Regions from separate parts of the Serratia sp. Nf2 genome, predicted to be linked through region 1. Evidence: predicted binding sites of a transcription regulator. Region 1 holds the regulator's gene; each other region holds the start of a gene.
What was found. The regulator CRP, encoded in region 1, controls carbon source genes, mostly activating them, when cyclic AMP is high. The targets are predictions, from matches to a motif close to ATGTGANNNNNNTCACAT.

Region 1 (4,458 bases):
CTACGGCGAGGTGCCGACCGCGGCGGTAGGCGTTTCGCTCGGCGGCAACATGCTGGCCTGCTATCTGGCGCAGCAAGGCGCCGACAGCTTGCTGCAGGCGGCAGTGGTGGTCTCGGCGCCGCTGATGCTGGAGCCTTGCGCCTACCGCATGGAGCAAGGCTTCTCCCGCGTTTATCAGCGCTACCTGCTGGGGCAGCTGAAACAAAACGCCACCCGTAAGCTGTTGCACTACCCGGACACTCTGCCGCTCAAGCTGTCACAGCTGAACGGCTTGCGACGCATCCGCGAATTCGACGACGCCATCACCTCACGCATTCACGGCTTCAGCGACGCTATCGACTATTATCGCCGCTGCAGCGCCCTGCCGCTGTTGCCGGCTGTCCAGACGCCGCTGCTGATCATCCATGCGAAGGACGATCCCTTCATGACCCATGAGGTGATCCCCGACGTCGCCGGCCTGCCGCGCAATATTGAATATCAGTTGACCGAGTTCGGCGGCCACGTCGGCTTTGTCGGCGGCACGCTGAAAAAACCGCACATGTGGCTGGAGCATCGCATTCCGGCCTGGCTTTCCCCTTATCTGGACATCCCGACGTGATCATTCCCTGGCAAGAACTGGCAACCGACACCCTGAACAGCCTGATCGAATCCTTTGTGCTGCGCGAAGGCACCGATTACGGCGAGCACGAACGCTCGCTGGAACAGAAGGTGGAGGACGTGCGCCGCCAGCTGAAAAACGGCGAAGTGGTGCTGGTGTGGTCGGAACTGCACGAGAGCGTCAACATCATGCCGCGCGGCCAGTTCCGCGCCGGGCAGGAAGAAATTTAGTGGCGATCGGTTCTATGACTGACGGAAAAAATCAGGTAACAATGGGGCATTGCAAACCAGCGCGCGCCATTTTTTCCTGACATAGAGAGCGTCAACAAGAGCCACAATAATCCCCTGACCCCGGCGCATTCAACACGGAGTGACAACCACCATGTCTGCCAAACATCCCGTTATCGCGGTGACCGGTTCCAGCGGCGCCGGTACCACCACCACCAGCGTGGCGTTCCGCAAAATATTCCAACAGCTCAACATTCGCGCCGCCGAGTTGGAGGGTGACAGCTTCCACCGCTACACCCGGCCGGAAATGGACGCGGCGATCCGCAAGGCGCGCGATCTGGGCAGACACATCAGCTATTTCGGCCCCGAGGCCAACGACTTCGGCCTGCTGCAGCAGAGCTTTATCGACTACGGCAAGAACGGCACCGGCCGTTCGCGCAAGTATCTGCACACCTACGACGAAGCGGTGCCCTACAATCAGGTGCCGGGTACCTTCACCCCGTGGGAACCGCTGCCGGCGCCGACCGACGTGCTGTTTTACGAGGGGCTGCACGGCGGCGTGGTCACCGAGCACCACGACGTGGCAAACCACGTCGATCTGCTGGTCGGCGTGGTACCGATCGTCAACCTGGAGTGGATCCAGAAACTGATCCGCGATACCGGCGAGCGCGGTCACTCTCGCGAAGCGGTGATGGACTCGGTGGTGCGTTCGATGGAAGATTACATCAACTACATCACGCCGCAGTTCTCGCGCACCCACATCAACTTCCAGCGCGTGCCGACGGTGGACACCTCCAACCCGTTCGCCGCCAAGGCGATTCCCTCACTGGACGAAAGCTTCGTCGTGATCCACTTCCGCGGGCTGGATCAAATTGACTTCCCCTATTTGCTGGCGATGCTGCAGGGCTCGTTTATCTCGCACATCAATACGTTAGTGGTGCCGGGTGGCAAGATGGGGCTGGCGATGGAACTGATCATGGCGCCGCTGGTGCAGCGGCTGCTGGAAGGCAAGAAGATCGAATAAACGCGTTGAGCGCGGCGCCGGGCCGCGCTCCGTCTCGATTACGCCGGGTGGCGGATCTCGAAACTGTGGGTCACCGTGGCGGCCTTGTTAAGCATCAACGCCACCGAGCAGTATTTCTCTGCCGACAGGTTCACCGCACGCTCGACGATCTTGTCGGTCAGGTCCTGGCCGGTAACGATGAAATGCAGGTTGATATGGGTGAACAACCGCGGGGCTTCTTCACGGCGCTCGGAGGTCAGCTTCACCTCACAGTCGCGCACGTCGTTGCGCCCTTTTTGCAGGATGGACACCACGTCGATCGCGCTGCAGCCGCCCACCGACATCAGCACCATCTCCATCGGGCTGGGCGCTTTATCGCCGGCGTTGCCATCCATCAGCACCTGGTGGCCGGAGGCCGATTCACCCAAAAACGTTAACCCTTCCACCCATTTAACTCTTGCCTGCATTCTGGTCACTCCGGTTAATTTCTTAAAATCAGGGTACGCTTTCGCATAGAAACAGGCAACGTAACCTGATGCTAATCATGCTGAAGCGAGACAACACGAGACACCCGCCTTACTCTGTGCTACAAACAGAGCCGCAATAAATCTTTCCGGGACACTGAATTTCAGGGAAACGCCCAGAGAAAGGCTCCTTTACCGGTATGTTAACAGAATGTAGCTTGCAGCGCTTACGGCAAGTTAATATGCTAGAGCGACAGCGTATTTTTATGACACGCCTCAAAACTTGCCGGTAGCCCTCGCTCATGACTGCGGCTACAGGCGGGTTTTACAGGGAACTCTGACCCCTGTGACACAAGGCAGCGATAACAACAGAGGATAACAGCGAATGGTTCTCGGCAAACCGCAAACAGACCCTACTCTCGAATGGTTCCTGTCTCATTGCCATATCCACAAATATCCATCGAAGAGTACGCTGATTCACCAAGGTGAAAAGGCCGAAACGCTTTACTACATCGTGAAAGGCTCCGTCGCGGTGCTGATCAAGGATGAAGAAGGTAAAGAGATGATCCTGTCCTACCTCAACCAGGGGGATTTCATCGGCGAGCTCGGATTGTTCGAAGAAGGCCAGGAGCGCAGCGCCTGGGTTCGCGCGAAAACCGCCTGTGAAGTGGCCGAAATTTCCTACAAGAAATTCCGTCAGCTGATCCAGGTGAACCCGGACATCCTGATGCGTCTGTCCGCCCAAATGGCAAGCCGCCTGCAGGTCACTTCCGAAAAAGTGGGCAACCTCGCCTTCCTGGACGTGACCGGCCGCATCGCGCAAACCCTGCTGAATCTGGCGAAGCAACCCGACGCCATGACTCACCCGGACGGCATGCAGATCAAGATCACCCGTCAGGAGATCGGCCAGATCGTCGGCTGCTCGCGTGAAACCGTTGGCCGTATTCTGAAAATGCTGGAAGATCAAAACCTGATTTCCGCCCACGGCAAAACCATTGTCGTCTACGGCACCCGTTAATCCCTGAAGAAACGGCGCAATCTGCGCCGTTTTTTTGTCTGCTTTCTGCCATGTGGCGCCGCCTGATCTACCACCCGGAAATCAACTACGCACTGCGACAAACGCTGGTGTTGTGCCTGCCGGTGCTGTTCGGCCTGCTGATAGGCCAGCTACAGCTCGGCCTGATGTTCTCTCTGGTGCCCGCCTGCTGCAATATCGCCGGTCTGGACACACCGCATAAGCGCTTCTTTAAACGTCTGATCGTCGGCGGTTCGCTGTTCGCCTTCAGCAGCGTGCTGCTGCAACAGGCCATGTTGTGGCACGTGCCGCTGCCGGCGCTGATGCTGGGCCTGGCACTGCTGCTCGGCGTCACCGGTGAAATCAGCCCGCTGCACGCCCGGCTGTTGCCGGCGGCGCTGGTGGCCGCCATCTTCGCCCTCAGCACGGCCGGTACGGTGCCTCTCTGGCAGGCGCCGCTGCTGTACGCCATCGGCACCGCCTGGTACGGCTTATTCACTTGGTTCTGGTTCAAGCTGTGGAAAGAGCAGCCGATGCGCGAGACGCTCAGCCAGCTCTACCTGGAACTGGCGGACTATTTCGAAGCCAAATACTCGCTGCTGACCCAGCATATTGATCCGCAAACCGCGCTGCCGCCGCTGCTGGTGCGCCAGCAAAAGGTGATGGATCTGATCAGCCTTTTGTACCAACAGCTTAATTTCCTGCCGCACGCCAACAACCTCGAGCAAAAGCGCCTGCAGCGCGCCTTTCAGGTGGCGATGGATCTGCAGGAGCACATCACCGTCAGCCTGCATCTGCCGGAAGAGGTGCAAAAGCTGGTGGAGCAGAGCCAGGCCGAAGCGATCATTCGCCGCAATGCTCAGGTGATCGCCGGCCGGCTGCGCGTGGTGGCGCACGATATTCTCTACCATCAACATTCGAAGCGCTTCTCCATGACCCACGAGCTGGCGGCGCTGGAAAAAATGGCGGCGCAGCATCCCGATAACCCGGTCGGCCAGTTTTGTTATTACCACTTCAGCCGCATCGCCCGCCTGCTGCGTACCCAGCATCCGTTGTACCGCCGCGATCTGATGCCCGGCCAACACCGCCTGCCGTTTTGGCCGGCGCTGGCCAGCTACCTGTCGTTCAAATCCACCGCCCTGCGCAACGCC
Region 2 (4,458 bases), on a different contig from region 1:
GCTGGAAGAAGTGGCCAAGATCATCGGCTATACGCTGCAAGAGTGCATCGCCTTCGGCGACGGCATGAACGATCTGGAGATGCTGTCGATGGCCGGCAAGGGCTGCATCATGCGTGATGCGCATCAGCGCCTGAAGGATATGCTGCCGGAGCTGGAAGTGATCGGCTCCAACGTCGATAACGCGGTGCCGCACTACCTGCGCAAGATGTTCCTCTGAAATAACCAGGGCGCCTTGCGGCGCCCTGGTTATTACTTGTGCTGGCCCTGCTTCTGCAAGAACTGCACGCCCTTGTCAGGGAAGTCGGTGAACACGCCGTCGACGCCGGCCTGGTTGTAGATCACGTCATACAGTTGGTTCACGTCGGTCACGTATTTCGGCAGCGCATCGGCGCGGATGGTGAACGGATGCACCGCCAGCTTGCTGGCGTGCGCTTCTTTCACCATGTCGGTCAGCACGATATGGCCCGGCTTGGATTTATCCGCTACCACCAGCATGTGGTAGTCCGGTCCGATACCGTCGGCATACTGAGCGATTTTCTTCATCGCGCCCGGTTTGAACATCCAGTCGTAGTCGTATTCTACCCACTTGCCGTCGGCTTTCTGCTCGTAGGTTTCCTGCCAGTCGTTATAGGCGATCAGCTGCACCAGCTTCAGGTCCATACCCAGCTTCGGCTCCAGCTCGTTCTTGATACGTTTGAGCTCGTTGGCGTCGAAGCACTGCAGGTAGACGTTGTCGTTTTTGCCGGTATAGCCGTACTGCTTGAGCACCGCCAGCACTTTGCTGGAGATGTCTTTGCCTTCCTGTTTGTGGAACCAAGGCGCCTTGATTTCCGGGTAGATGCCGATGTTCTTGCCGGTCGAATGGTTCAGACCCTGCACGAACTCGATCTCTTCCTGGAAGGTGTGTACGCGGAAGTCGGATTTGCCCATCGGGAAGCGGCCAGGATAACCCTGTACCTTCTTGCCGTTTTCGATTTCAAAGCCTTCGGTGAACTTCAGCGATTTGATCTCCGCCAGCGTAAAGTCGATGGCGTAGTAGCGGCCGTCTTTGCGCGCGCGGTCCGGGAAGCGTTCGGCGACGTCGGTGACGCGATCGAGGTAATGATCGTGCAACACCACCAGCTCGTTGTCCTTGGTCATCACCAGATCTTGTTCGAGGTAATCGGCGCCCTGGGCGTAGGCCATCGCTTTCGCCGGCAGGGTGTGTTCCGGCAGGTAGCCGCTGGCGCCACGGTGGGCGATCACCACTTTGTCCGCCGCCTGTGCGGCGCTGACCATCGAGGTGGCGAGAATGATCCCTGTCAGCAGGGCTTTGACTTGAGTCCGCATTCCGTTTTTCTCCGTGTTGTTGGGGGCAGGGTAGTAAAAAGGCCGCAGGGCGGCCTTTAAATCATGCAAAAGTCGTGTGACGCTTAACCGCGCTTGGCGGCGATTTCCGCGTGGTGTTTCTTTTCGTTCAGCATGGTCAGCAGCAGCAGGATAACCGCCAGCACGCCGCCGCCGATCATCACCATGAAGCCGCCGTCCCAACCGAAGAAGTCCACGGTGTAACCGACGATGGCGCTGGCCGCAACCGAGCCGCCCAGGTAGCCGAACAGGCCGGTGAAGCCCGCGGCGGTGCCGGCGGCTTTCTTCGGTGCCAGCTCCAGCGCGTGCAGGCCGATCAGCATCACCGGGCCGTAGATCAGGAAGCCGATGACCAGCATACAGATCATGTCCACGGTCGGGTTACCGGCCGGGTTCATCCAGAACACCACGGTGGCAATGGTCACCAGCGTCATGAAGAACACGCCGGTGGCGCCGCGGTTGCCTTTGAACACTTTGTCCGACATCCAGCCGCACAGCAGGGTGCCCGGGATACCGGCGTATTCATACAGGAAGTAGGCCCAGGAAGATTTGTCCAGCGCGAAGTGTTTCACTTCTTTCAGGTAGGTCGGCGACCAGTCCAGAATGCCGTAACGCAGCAGATAGACGAACACGTTGGCGACCGCGATGTACCACAGCAGCTTGTTCGGCAGAATGTACTGCATGAAGATCTGCTTGGCGGTCAGCTCTTCTTCGTCTTTTTCGCTGTAGTCGTCCGGATAGTCGTTTTTGTACTCTTCAATCGGCGGCAGGCCACAGGATTGCGGGGTGTCGCGCATCAGGGCGAAGGCGATCAGGGCCACCAGGATGGCGCCGAAGGCCGGCATGTACAGCGCCGCGTGCCAGTCGTTGAACCAGGCCATACCCAGCAGGAACAGCAGCGGCGGCAGGCCGCCACCCACGTTGTGGGCGCAGTTCCAGATGGAAACGATGCCGCCGCGTTCTTTCTGCGACCACCAGTGCACCATGGTGCGGCCGCACGGCGGCCACCCCATGCCCTGGAACCAGCCGCACAGGAACAGCAGAACGAACATCACCGCGATGCTGGAGGTGGCCCACGGCACGAAGCCCATGAACAACATCACCGCCGCCGCCAGGATCAGGCCGGCGGGCAGGAACACCCGCGGGTTGGAACGGTCGGAGACCGAGCCCATGATGAATTTGGAGAAGCCGTAGGCGATGGAGATGCCTGACAGCGCGAAGCCGAGGTCGCCGCGGCTGAAGCCTTGTTCGATCAGGTAAGGCATGGCCAGGGTGAAGTTCTTACGCACCAGGTAGTAGGCGGCGTAACCGAAGAAGATCCCCAGGAAAATTTGCCAGCGCAGCTTACGGTAGAGCGGATCTACCTTATCGCTCGGCACACGGGCGGTGTGTGCGGCCGGCTTAAAAATACTCAACATGAGCGCCTCCGATGGCTTTATCTGTTATCACATCAATATGACCTTTTACGTTCATTTGATGATTGAGCGGATATCGAATGTGGTGTTTTTGTGTTCCATAACGAGCGCCATTGTCGACAAATACGCCTGGTGTCGCTGTGACGAATGGCGCAATTGTTACACTTTCATGAAACCACGGCGGATTTTGAGCGATTCGTTAACGTTATGAAATAGAAAAACGTCCAAAAATCGTGATTATGATCACATTGATGGTTTTTTGTGGTCATTTTTATTTCGTTTTATGTTCGTTATTGTTCCTTATCAAACAAAGACCCTAATAACCGTGGCTCAATAGGCTCATAACTACCGATCCTGAGGGAGCGACATGAGCAGCTATTTTGACGGCGGCGAAACGGATGTGATCATCATCGGCGGCGGCGCCACCGGCGCAGGCATCGCCCGCGACTGTGCGCGGCGCGGCTTGCGTTGCATTTTGCTGGAGCGCCACGACATCGCCACCGGCGCCACCGGCCGCAACCACGGTTTATTGCACAGCGGTGCGCGCTATGCGGTGACCGACGGCGAGTCGGCGCGCGAGTGCATCGAAGAAAACCGCATCCTGAAACGTATCGCTCATCACTGTATCGAGCGCACCAATGGGCTGTTCATCACCCTGCCGCAGGACTCGCTGGACTATCAGCAACAGTTTATCGCCGCCTGTCGCCAGGCCGACATCGACGCCGAGGCGATCGACCCGCAGCTGGCGCTGCGGCTGGAGCCGGCGGCTAACCCGGCGCTGATCGGCGCGGTGCGCGTGCCGGACGGCACCGTCGATCCTTTCCGGCTGACCGCCGCCAACATGTTGGACGCGCGCGAACACGGCGCGCAGATCCTGACCTACCACCAGGTGGTGGGATTGTTGCGCAGCGGCGATCGGGTGGCGGGCGTGCGCGTTTACGACCATCAGAATCAGCGGCGTTATGAGCTGCATGCGCCGGTGGTGGTCAACGCCGCCGGCATCTGGGGCCAGCAGATCGCCGAATACGCCGACTTGCGCATCCGCATGTTCCCGGCCAAAGGGGCGCTGCTGATCCTCGGCCATCGCATCAACAACATGGTGATCAACCGCTGCCGCAAACCGGCAGACGCCGACATCCTGGTGCCGGGCGACACCATCTCGTTGATCGGCACCACCTCGACCCATATCGACTACGACCAAATTGACAACATGCTGGTGACCCCGCAGGAGGTGGACATTCTGATCCGCGAGGGGGCGCTGCTGGCGCCCACCCTGGCGCAGACCCGCATTCTGCGCGCCTATGCCGGGGTGCGGCCGCTGGTGGCCAGCGACGACGACCCTAGCGGGCGCAACGTCAGCCGCGGCATCGTGCTGCTCGATCACGCCAGCCGCGACGGGCTGGAAGGGTTTATCACCATCACCGGCGGCAAGCTGATGACCTACCGCCTGATGGCAGAGTGGGCCACCGACAAGGTGTGCGACAAGCTCGGCGTAAACCGCCCGTGCACCACCGCGCAAGACGCGTTGCCCGGATCCCGACAGTCGGCGGAGGAAACGGTGCGCAGCGTGGTTTCACTGCCCGCCAGTATTCGCGGCTCAGCAATTTACCGCCACGGCGATCGCGCCAGCCAGGTGCCGGCGGCCGATCGGCTCGACACCAGCCTGGTGTGCGAATGCGAGGCGGTGACCGCCGGG
Region 3 (4,458 bases), on a different contig from region 1:
TGATGATAATGAGCAGGCCGACGAAGCACCCGATAAAGGTGCCGATGATGCGCAGCCAACCGCGGTGGCGGATGGCGCCGGAGAAGGGTTCACCGCCGGCGGCAAAAGCCGGGCCGGCGGCGACGATGGCGGCGGTCATCGCCGACCAGCGCGGAGTTTCCAGGTTGAGATGGAAGCCGACGAACAGCGCAAACACAATCGCGAAGCTGAGTTTGAAGGCAAATCTCAGCCGGATAAAGGTTGGGCTACTCATTAGCCGAACTCACGCAGCCGGTGCATCAGGCGCACAAAAGGCGAGCCGCTGTCGGCATTGCGATCGTTCTTGCCGACGATCACCACGGTGGCGGTGGTACCGGCCGGGTACGGATGCTGTTGGTCCTTGGCGTCCAGCAGGATCTTCACCGGCACGCGCTGCGCCAGGCGCACCCACTCCAGGTTGCTGTCGATCGAGGCCAATCCTTTGTTGTTAACCGTGCTGCTGCTGTTGTTTACCGCCGCCGCCACGCTGTCGACGGTGCCATGCATGATGCGATTGCTGCCGAGCGGGGTGATCTCCGCGCGGTCGCCCTTATTCAGGCCGGTCAGCTTGGTTTCTTCCAGATAGGCCAGGATGTAGAAGGAGTCTTTCTTCACCAGCGCCACCGCCACCGAGCCGCGGGTGATGTATTCGCCGGCGTGGACGTTGAGGTTGGTGATCCAGCCATCGGCCGGGGCACGCACCGTGGTGCGCTCCAGATCCAGCTGCGCCAGCTCACGCGCCGCCACGGCCTTCGCCAGCTGGTGCTGCACGGTCTGCAGCGAGTTGTTCGACTGGTCGATTTCTTCCTGCGACATCGCCTGCACGCCCAACTTCACGCGGCGGCCGGCCTCACGCCGTTTTTCCGCCGCCAGCGTTTGATAGTAGGCGACGTCGGCACCGGCCTCCGCCAGCGCCTGCTCATAGCGCGGCCGATCGACCACGAACAGCACCTGCCCTTTCTTCACCAGTTGGTTGTCCACCACCGGCACGTCGGTCAGCAGGCCACTGACGTCCGGCGCGATCGCCACCACGTCGGCGGTGAACTTGGCGTCACGCGTCCACGGCGACTCGGTGTAGAACACCCAGGCCTTGAACACCGCAACGATGCCCAGCAGCACAAGAATCAAAGTGATCGCGATTCGGGTTATTTTTATCGAAAAATTTTTCACAGCGACCTCAAACAAAAAGACATGAAATCAGATAAAACAAGCAGCAATACAGCGCGGTATTAAACAGCGCCGGATGCCAGACAAAATCGTAAATCCCCGTCGGCTGCAGCAGGCGGCGCAAGAGAAAAAACAGCGCCAGCGACACCAGCAGCTCGAAAAACACCGGCGGAAACGACAGTCCGAAGATGACCATAACCGGAAGCAAACTCATCAATTTTTCCTTATTGTTCACTGCGCCGGGGAAAGACACATCTCGCCATTCACATTCTCTTTACATTTTAGCGTGCGCGCGCCACAAATCTTGACCAGACAGCTTGTCCAGGTCACGAACCCGAAAAAAGGTTAAACTTTGGGGCAGACGTCCACGACAGGGATTGCGAGGGTGCCGGAGGAGCGGCAGGATTACGTCGCCGATCGCTCTCGCACGTTGGTAAGGTCTATTCACCCGACCACGTTATATTAGCCTGCTTACTATCAAGGCATCAACAATCTGTGATCTAAATCACTTTTAAGCCAGAGTGAATAATGGAAAGATTAAAACGGATGTCGGTATTCGCCAAAGTGGTTGAGTTCGGGTCGTTTACCGCGGCCGCGCGCCAACTCGACATGAGCGTTTCATCGATCAGCCAAACCGTCTCGAAACTGGAAAATGAGCTGCAGGTCAAGCTGTTGAACCGCAGCACGCGCAGCATCGGCCTGACCGAGGCCGGCAAAATCTACTATCAGGGCTGCCGGCGCATGCTGCACGAAGTCAGCGAAGTGCATGAGCAACTGTATGCGTTTAACAATACCCCCGCCGGCACGCTGCGCATCGGCAGCTCATCCACCATGGCGCAAAACGTGCTGGCGAACATGACCGCCGAGATGATGAAAGAGTACCCGGGCCTGACGGTCAACCTGGTGACCGGCATTCCGGCGCCGGATCTGATCACCGACGGATTGGATCTGGTGATCCGCACCGGCGCGCTGCAGGACTCCAGCCTGTTCTCCCGCCGCCTGGGGCAGATGCCGATGGTGGTGTGCGCCGCCAAAAGCTACCTCAGCCAGCACGGCACGCCGCAGAAGCCGAGCGACATGGTCAACTTTTCCTGGCTGGAGTACAGCGTGCGGCCCGACAGCGAATTTGAACTGATGTCGCCGGAGGGCATCACCACGCGCATTTCACCGCAGGGGCGCTTCGTCACCAACGACTCTTCCACCATGATCCGTTGGCTGAAAAACGGCGCCGGCATCGCCTACGCCCCGCTGATGTGGGTGATCGAAGAGATCAACCGCGGCGAGATCGAGATCCTGTTCAAAAGCTACCATTCGGATCCGCGGCCGATCTATGCGCTCTATACCGAGAAGGACAAACTGCCGCTTAAGGTGCAGGTATGCATCAACTACCTAACCGACTATTTCGAACGCGTGGCGGCGGTCTATCAGGGTTATCGCTGAGCGGCGCTCAAATAGCGGTGCGCCAGCGCGCCCAGCAGTATCAGAGCCAGCATGCCGAGGCCCCACAGCAGCCAGACGGCGTAGCCCGCCCAGTTCAGCAGCAGAGGAAAATAGCTCGCCAGACCGCTGCCCAGCTGTTTCAGCCACGGCAGCCAGGCATCCAGCACCGTCTGCGGTACCAAACTCAGCACACCGCTCACCGGCAACGATGCACTGCCGGCTGCGTCCGCCAACGCCGGGAGCCAGGTCAGCACGCCGGCCACGCCCCAGGCCAGCAGCGTCCATAGCGCCATGGTGCCCAGCAGCAGCGCGAGTGTCCAACCGCCCCGGTTCATGGCACACCGCCGCCACACTGCGAGCAAAAGCGGCTGCCCGGCGGCAGCGGCGCGGCGCACTGGCCGCAGGTGGCGCTCAGCGCGGCAAACGGCTGGCCGCAGCGATGGCAATAACGTGCGTCCGATTTATTCACCGCCTGGCATTTCGGGCACTGCGGCCCCGGCTCGCCATGCTGGTTATAGCGGTTGCCATGATGCCCGCCGCGGTGACCCGCGCGCTGATGACCGCCGTTAATACCGCCCTGCCCCAACAACCTTTTCAGTAAGCTCATCCCGCCTCTCCTCTGTGCATTAACGCTGAAGCTCACTGTAAACCCTGGAGCAAACTCCAGGGTAAAGCCCGGCGAGCAGGATTTACGTTTCATTACATCGTAAAAGTGGCAAGGCTTTGATGCCGTTAACAAAAGCACCATCGGCATTATCCCACGCCGCCGCGCTGCGTTATGCTGCGGGAACCTCTCCCTGCATCAGGAATAACCATGAAAAAAATCATACTGGACTGTGACCCGGGGCATGACGACGCCATCGCCCTGTTGCTGGCCTGGGGCAATCCGCAGATCGACCTGCTGGCGGTCACCACCGTGGTGGGTAACCAGACGTTGGACAAAGTGACGCGCAACGCGCTGGCGGTGGCGCGCATCGCCAATATCACCGGCGTACCCTTCGCCGCCGGCTGCCCGCGTCCGCTGGTGCGCAATATCGAAGTGGCGCCCGACATTCACGGCGATTCCGGCCTCGATGGCCCGGTGCTGCCGGAACCCCACCTGCAGCTGGACTCGCGCCATGCGGTAGATCTGATCATCGAGACCGTGATGGCCCATCCACCCGGCAGCGTGACGCTGGTGCCGACCGGCGGCCTGACCAATATCGCCATGGCGGTGCGTAAAGAGCCGCGCATTGCCGAACGGGTCAAGGAAGTGGTGCTGATGGGCGGTGGCTATCATGTGGGCAACTGGAGCGCGGTAGCGGAGTTCAATATCAAAATCGATCCCGAGGCGGCGCACATCGTGTTTAACGAAAAATGGCCGCTGACCATGGTCGGGCTGGATCTCACTCACCAGGCTTTGGCCACGCCGGCAGTCTGCGAGCGCATCGCCGCCCTCGGCACCCGGCCGGCCACCTTCGTCGGCGAACTGCTGGCATTCTTTGGCCGTATGTACCAGCAGGCGCAAGGCTTCAGCGCCCCACCGGTACACGATCCTTGCGCCGTCGCCTACGTAATCGATCCGAGCGTGATGACGGTACGCAAAGCGCCGGTGGATATCGAACTGACCGGCACCCTGACGCTGGGCATGACGGTCGCGGACTTCCGCGCGCCACCGCCGCCGGACTGCCACACCCAGGTCGCGGTCAAACTGGATCAGGATAAATTCTGGGATCTGGTGGTAGATGCGCTGGAGCGGATTGGCGAAGTGGAGTGAGAGCGGTGCAGCATGGACTAACGCGCTTTTACAAGCGCGTTAGTCCGTCTGGTATCACGGCAACAGGGATAGGCAGA
Region 4 (4,458 bases), on a different contig from region 1:
CAGCCATCAGCATGGCGTCGGTGACGCGGGTGGCGCCGGAGGCCAGCACGCCGAGACCAATCCCGGGGAAGATGTAGGAGTTGTTGCACTGGGCGATCGGGTACAGCTGCTCTTTATAGCTCACCGGTGCGAATGGGCTGCCGGTCGCTACCAGGGCGGCGCCGTCGGTCCAGTTGATGATGTCTTCCGGACGGGCTTCCACGCGCGAGGTCGGGTTGGACAGCGGCATCACGATAGGGCGTTCGCAGTGCTTATGCATTTCGCGGATCAGCTCTTCGGTAAACAGCCCCGGCTGGCCGGACACGCCGATCAGAATGGTCGGCTTGGCGTTGCGCACCACGTCCAGCAGCGAAATGGCGTCGCTGGCGGTTTCCCAACCGGCCAGGTTGTCGCTCTTCTGCACCAGCTTGCTCTGGAAATCGAGCAGGTTCGGCAGTTTGTCGGTCAGCAGGCCGAAGCGGTCGACCATGAACACGCGGGCGCGCGCTTCGTCTTCGCTCAAGCCTTCGGACTTCATCTGCGCGATGATCTGCTCGGCGATGCCGCAGCCGGCGGAACCGGCACCGAGGAAGGTGACGGTCTGATCGCGCAGCTGGCTGCCGGCGGCGCGGCTGGCGGCGATCAGGCTGCCGAGGGTCACTGCGGCGGTGCCCTGAATGTCATCGTTGAAGCAGCAGATCTCATCGCGGTAGCGATTCAACAGCGGGGTGGCATTGTTCTGCGCGAAGTCTTCGAACTGCAGCAGCACGTTCGGCCAGCGGCGTTTGACCGCCTGAATAAACTCTTCGACGAAGGCGTGGTACTCCTCGCCGGAGATGCGCGGATGGCGCCAGCCCATGTACAGTGGATCGTTGAGGCGCTGCGGGTTGTTGGTGCCGACGTCCAGCACCACCGGTAGCGTGTAGGCCGGGCTGATGCCGCCGCAGGCGGTGTACAGCGACAGTTTGCCGATGGGGATACCCATGCCGCCGATACCCTGGTCGCCCAGACCGAGAATGCGCTCGCCGTCGGTGACCACGATCACCTTGACGTTCTGCTTGGTGGCATTTTGCAGCATGTCATCGATGCGATCGCGGTTCGGGTAGGAGATGAACAGCCCGCGCGCGCGGCGGTAGATATCGGAGAAGTGCTCACAGGCCTCGCCGACGGTCGGGGTGTAGATGATCGGCATCATCTCGCTCAGGTGCGAGTCCAGCAGGCGGTAGAACAGGGTTTCGTTGGTGTCCTGGATGTTGCGCAGGTAGATGTGCTTGTCGTTATCGTTCTTGAAATCCTGATACTGACGGTAGGCGCGTTCCACCTGTTCTTCGATGGTTTCCACCGCTTCCGGCAGCAGGCCGTGCAGGTTGAAGTGGCTACGTTCTTCCTCGGTGAAAGCGCTGCCTTTGTTCAGCAGCGGAAATTCCAGCAGAATCGGGCCGGCGTAAGGGATGTAGAGCGGGCGTTTGCTTTCGTATTCTAGTTCCATCAGTTTTACTCTTCACGTATCAGATAACTTTATTGCCGACGATCCTAAGAGATAAAGAGAAGATGTACAGCATTTGTTGCCAGATGATGAACCAGGTTGGCGTAATTATCGACAATCAAATGATTTTTTAACTAAAGAAAGTCTCTCTGGCGGCGTTGGGGCATTGTATTTGGCGGGCGGGGCTGTTAGCGGCGGAACCGGATGGCTCCGCCGTGGTGCGCTTAGAACGCGGCGCGGCTGACGTTTTGGCAGCCCAGTGCCGCCAGCGTGGCGCGGGTGGCGTCCCACTGGCTGAGGATCGCCTCTTGCGGTTCGACCAGCACGGCGCGGCGGATGTTCAGACAATCGCCGCCGGAGAGGTTCAGCAGGATCAGCGCGGCCTGCAGCGGCGGCAGGCTCGGGTTGAAGGCGGCGTTTTCTGCATAGCGGCCGGCGTAGAGGTTACCGTCCTGCGTTTCCAGCGCCACGCCGCTGTGGGCGTTGCTGTACGGTGCGTGGCTCTGATTGGCCGCCGCCAGCGCCGCCTGCGTCAGCGCATCGTCCAGCGCCAGCCGGTGGCCGTGATCGACCTTGTCCATCAGCAGCGAAGCGATATCCAGATCTTCCGGGCCGAAGGCGTCCGGCAGATAGTCCGCCAGCGTGGCCGGCGCGCGGCCCGGCAGACGGATCTGCAGATCGCCGCCGCTGTTCAGCTCATTCATAAACTGACGGCAATGGCCGCACGGCGTGTAGTTGACGGTGACCGAAGCCAGTGCCGGTTCACCGCGCAGCCAGGCATGGGTAACCGCGCACTGTTCCGCATGCACGGTTTGCTGCAGCGGTGCGCCGCTGAATTCCATATTGGCACCGAAATAGAGGTTGCCACTTTGCCCGCGTGCGATGGCGCCGACGTGGAAGTGCGATATTGGGGTTAACGAGCAGGCCGCCGCCAGCGGCAGCAGCGCGAATGCCAGCGCATCATCGTCCAGTCCGCAGCCTGTGCGGATCGCCGCCGCTTGCTCGGCCGTGAACATCGCCGGAAAGTCAGGCGCGTCCAGATAGGGCTGCAGGGCGGATTGCAGTGTCGCGGGCAGTGCGCTGAACGCGGTGTGAAAACGCGGATGCATAGAAAGTCTCTCTACAGGTTAACGGGATAACATTCTAGGCAGGCCAGAGACATTAAAGTGTGATTAATGTCTCTTAATCGATGAAATTAATGCAATGAGATACATAAATGCGAGATGTATCGCAAGTTTCAACGTATTCAACCGAACAGATGCAGCAGCACCGGGAACAGGAACGGCGCCAGCAGCGAGGTGATGATGCCGCAGATCACCAGCGCCAGCGAGCCGAAAGCGCCTTCCTGGTAGTCCATCTCCGCGCAGCGTGCGGTGCCCAGCGCGTGGGATGCGGTGCCCATCGCCAGGCCGCGCGCCGAGTGGGTGGTGATTTTCAACAGGTTGAACAGCGTATGGCCGAGCACGGCGCCGAGGATACCGACGAAAATGACGCAGACCGCGCTGATCGCCGGAATGCCGCCGAGCGAGTCCGCGACGGCCATGGCGATCGGCGTAGTGACCGATTTCGGCAGGATAGAGGCGGCGATTTCCGGCGTGGCGCCCAGCCACAGGGCGATGGCGCCGCCGCTGATCATGGCGGTCAGGCTGCCGATGAAGCACACCGCGATAATCGACTTCCAGCGCGCGCGGATCTGGTGCAGCTGTTCATACAGCGGGAAGGCCAGCGCGACGACCGCCGGCTGCAGCAGATCGTTGAGGATTTTGCTGCCCTGAAAGTAGCGCTCATAGGAGATGCCGGTGAGTAGCAGCAGCGGGATGATCACCGCCATGGACACCAGCAGCGGGTTGAGCAGTGGCATGTTCAGCTTATGCGCCAGCCAGCGCGCGGCGAAATAGACCGCCAGCGTTAGCGGCAGCGACCACCAGATTTCATGGATCATGGGTTACCCTCCGTGTCGTCGGGCTTACCGACGATGCGGCGCTCGCGGTGAAAATAGTGTGAGGTATAGCCGACCACCACCAGCACCATCAGCGTGCTGATGAGGCAAGAAATAACCAGTGGGCCCAGATGCGCGACGATCTGGTCATAGTATTTCATCACCCCGACGCCGATCGGCACGAACAGCAGCACCATGTAGCGGATCAGCAAATGGCAGCCGGGTTTGACCCATTTGGCCGGCATAATTTGGGTAGAGAGCAGGGCGAACAGCAGCAGCATGCCGAGGATGCTGCCGGGAATGGCGAACGGCAGCAGCGCCGCCAGCGCGTTGCCGACGAACAGACAAAGATAGATGAGGAGCAGGGCTCTCAGGTATTTCCAGCACAGTGTGAGCACGTTGGCCATTGTCTTTTCCCGTTTAACTGATGCATTCATCATACAATTAAACTGTGAGCCATGCCACAGATCGCACCATGAATTCTCGCTATGGGTGCCATGCCCGAACGGCGGGTTGACAGCCCGCAATGGCCGTTGCGGGCGGGGTCAGCGCGCGTCTTCGGCGATTGCCGCCGCGTGTTCCGCCAGCCGGTGGCCGAGGAAGAAAAACAGCAGGCTGAGCAGCGCCGCGACGATCAGCATCACGAACATCAGCGGCGGCGCGGCATAGCTGAGCAGCACCCCGCACAGCACCGGGTTGATGGCGCCGCCCAGCGCGCTGAGATTTTGTACCCCATAGTAGCTGCCTTTCAGGTGCGGCGGCGCGATAAAGTCGATAAACATGTATTCTACCGGGATAACGATGATTTCGCCGAGGGTAAATACCGCCATCGCCGCCAGCCATAGCCAGACCGCCTGGCCGGCCACCATGAAACCAAGCAGCCCGATGATGAAAAACAGCGTGCCCAGCACCAGCCAGCGCAGCATGTTTTCCTGGCGCATGCCGCGGCTGAGCAGGTATTGCAGGGCGATGACGATGCTGGCGTTGACAATCATCACCAGCCCGATGATTTTGTAGGCAAACTCGGCGCTGGAGACGGTGATCAGGTACTGCG

Region 2: glpT (glycerol-3-phosphate transporter) is a predicted target of CRP. The motif match lies at 2,994-3,011, and genes of this name have one in related genera.
Region 3: aaeR (HTH-type transcriptional activator AaeR) is a predicted target of CRP. The motif match lies at 1,679-1,696, and genes of this name have one in related genera.
Region 4: cdd (cytidine deaminase) is a predicted target of CRP. The motif match lies at 2,632-2,649, and genes of this name have one in related genera.

What each region holds. Positions count from the first base shown of each region.
Region 1 is NZ_PYTW01000012.1:21,765-26,222, forward strand. Features, by position in the region: gene C9411_RS22440 (hydrolase) at 1-598, shown strand, start outside; gene C9411_RS22445 (YheU family protein) at 595-828, shown strand; gene C9411_RS22450 (phosphoribulokinase) at 980-1,849, shown strand; gene C9411_RS22455 (OsmC family protein) at 1,888-2,295, opposite strand; gene crp (cAMP-activated global transcriptional regulator CRP) at 2,678-3,310, shown strand; gene C9411_RS22465 (YccS/YhfK family putative transporter) at 3,361-4,458, shown strand, end outside.
Region 2 is NZ_PYTW01000007.1:63,390-67,847, reverse strand. Features, by position in the region: gene yigL (sugar/pyridoxal phosphate phosphatase YigL) at 1-217, shown strand, start outside; gene glpQ (glycerophosphodiester phosphodiesterase) at 250-1,329, opposite strand; gene glpT (glycerol-3-phosphate transporter) at 1,413-2,765, opposite strand; gene glpA (anaerobic glycerol-3-phosphate dehydrogenase subunit A) at 3,130-4,458, shown strand, end outside.
Region 3 is NZ_PYTW01000004.1:275,324-279,781, forward strand. Features, by position in the region: gene aaeB (p-hydroxybenzoic acid efflux pump subunit AaeB) at 1-253, opposite strand, end outside; gene aaeA (p-hydroxybenzoic acid efflux pump subunit AaeA) at 253-1,188, opposite strand; gene aaeX (p-hydroxybenzoic acid efflux pump operon protein AaeX) at 1,196-1,399, opposite strand; gene aaeR (HTH-type transcriptional activator AaeR) at 1,714-2,625, shown strand; gene C9411_RS11620 (hypothetical protein) at 2,616-2,960, opposite strand; gene C9411_RS11625 (zinc ribbon domain-containing protein) at 2,957-3,232, opposite strand; gene C9411_RS11630 (nucleoside hydrolase) at 3,440-4,381, shown strand.
Region 4 is NZ_PYTW01000006.1:287,591-292,048, forward strand. Features, by position in the region: gene C9411_RS15830 (NAD-dependent malic enzyme) at 1-1,468, opposite strand, end outside; gene cdd (cytidine deaminase) at 1,690-2,574, opposite strand; gene C9411_RS15840 (CidB/LrgB family autolysis modulator) at 2,712-3,407, opposite strand; gene C9411_RS15845 (CidA/LrgA family protein) at 3,404-3,811, opposite strand; gene C9411_RS15850 (MFS transporter) at 3,950-4,458, opposite strand, start outside.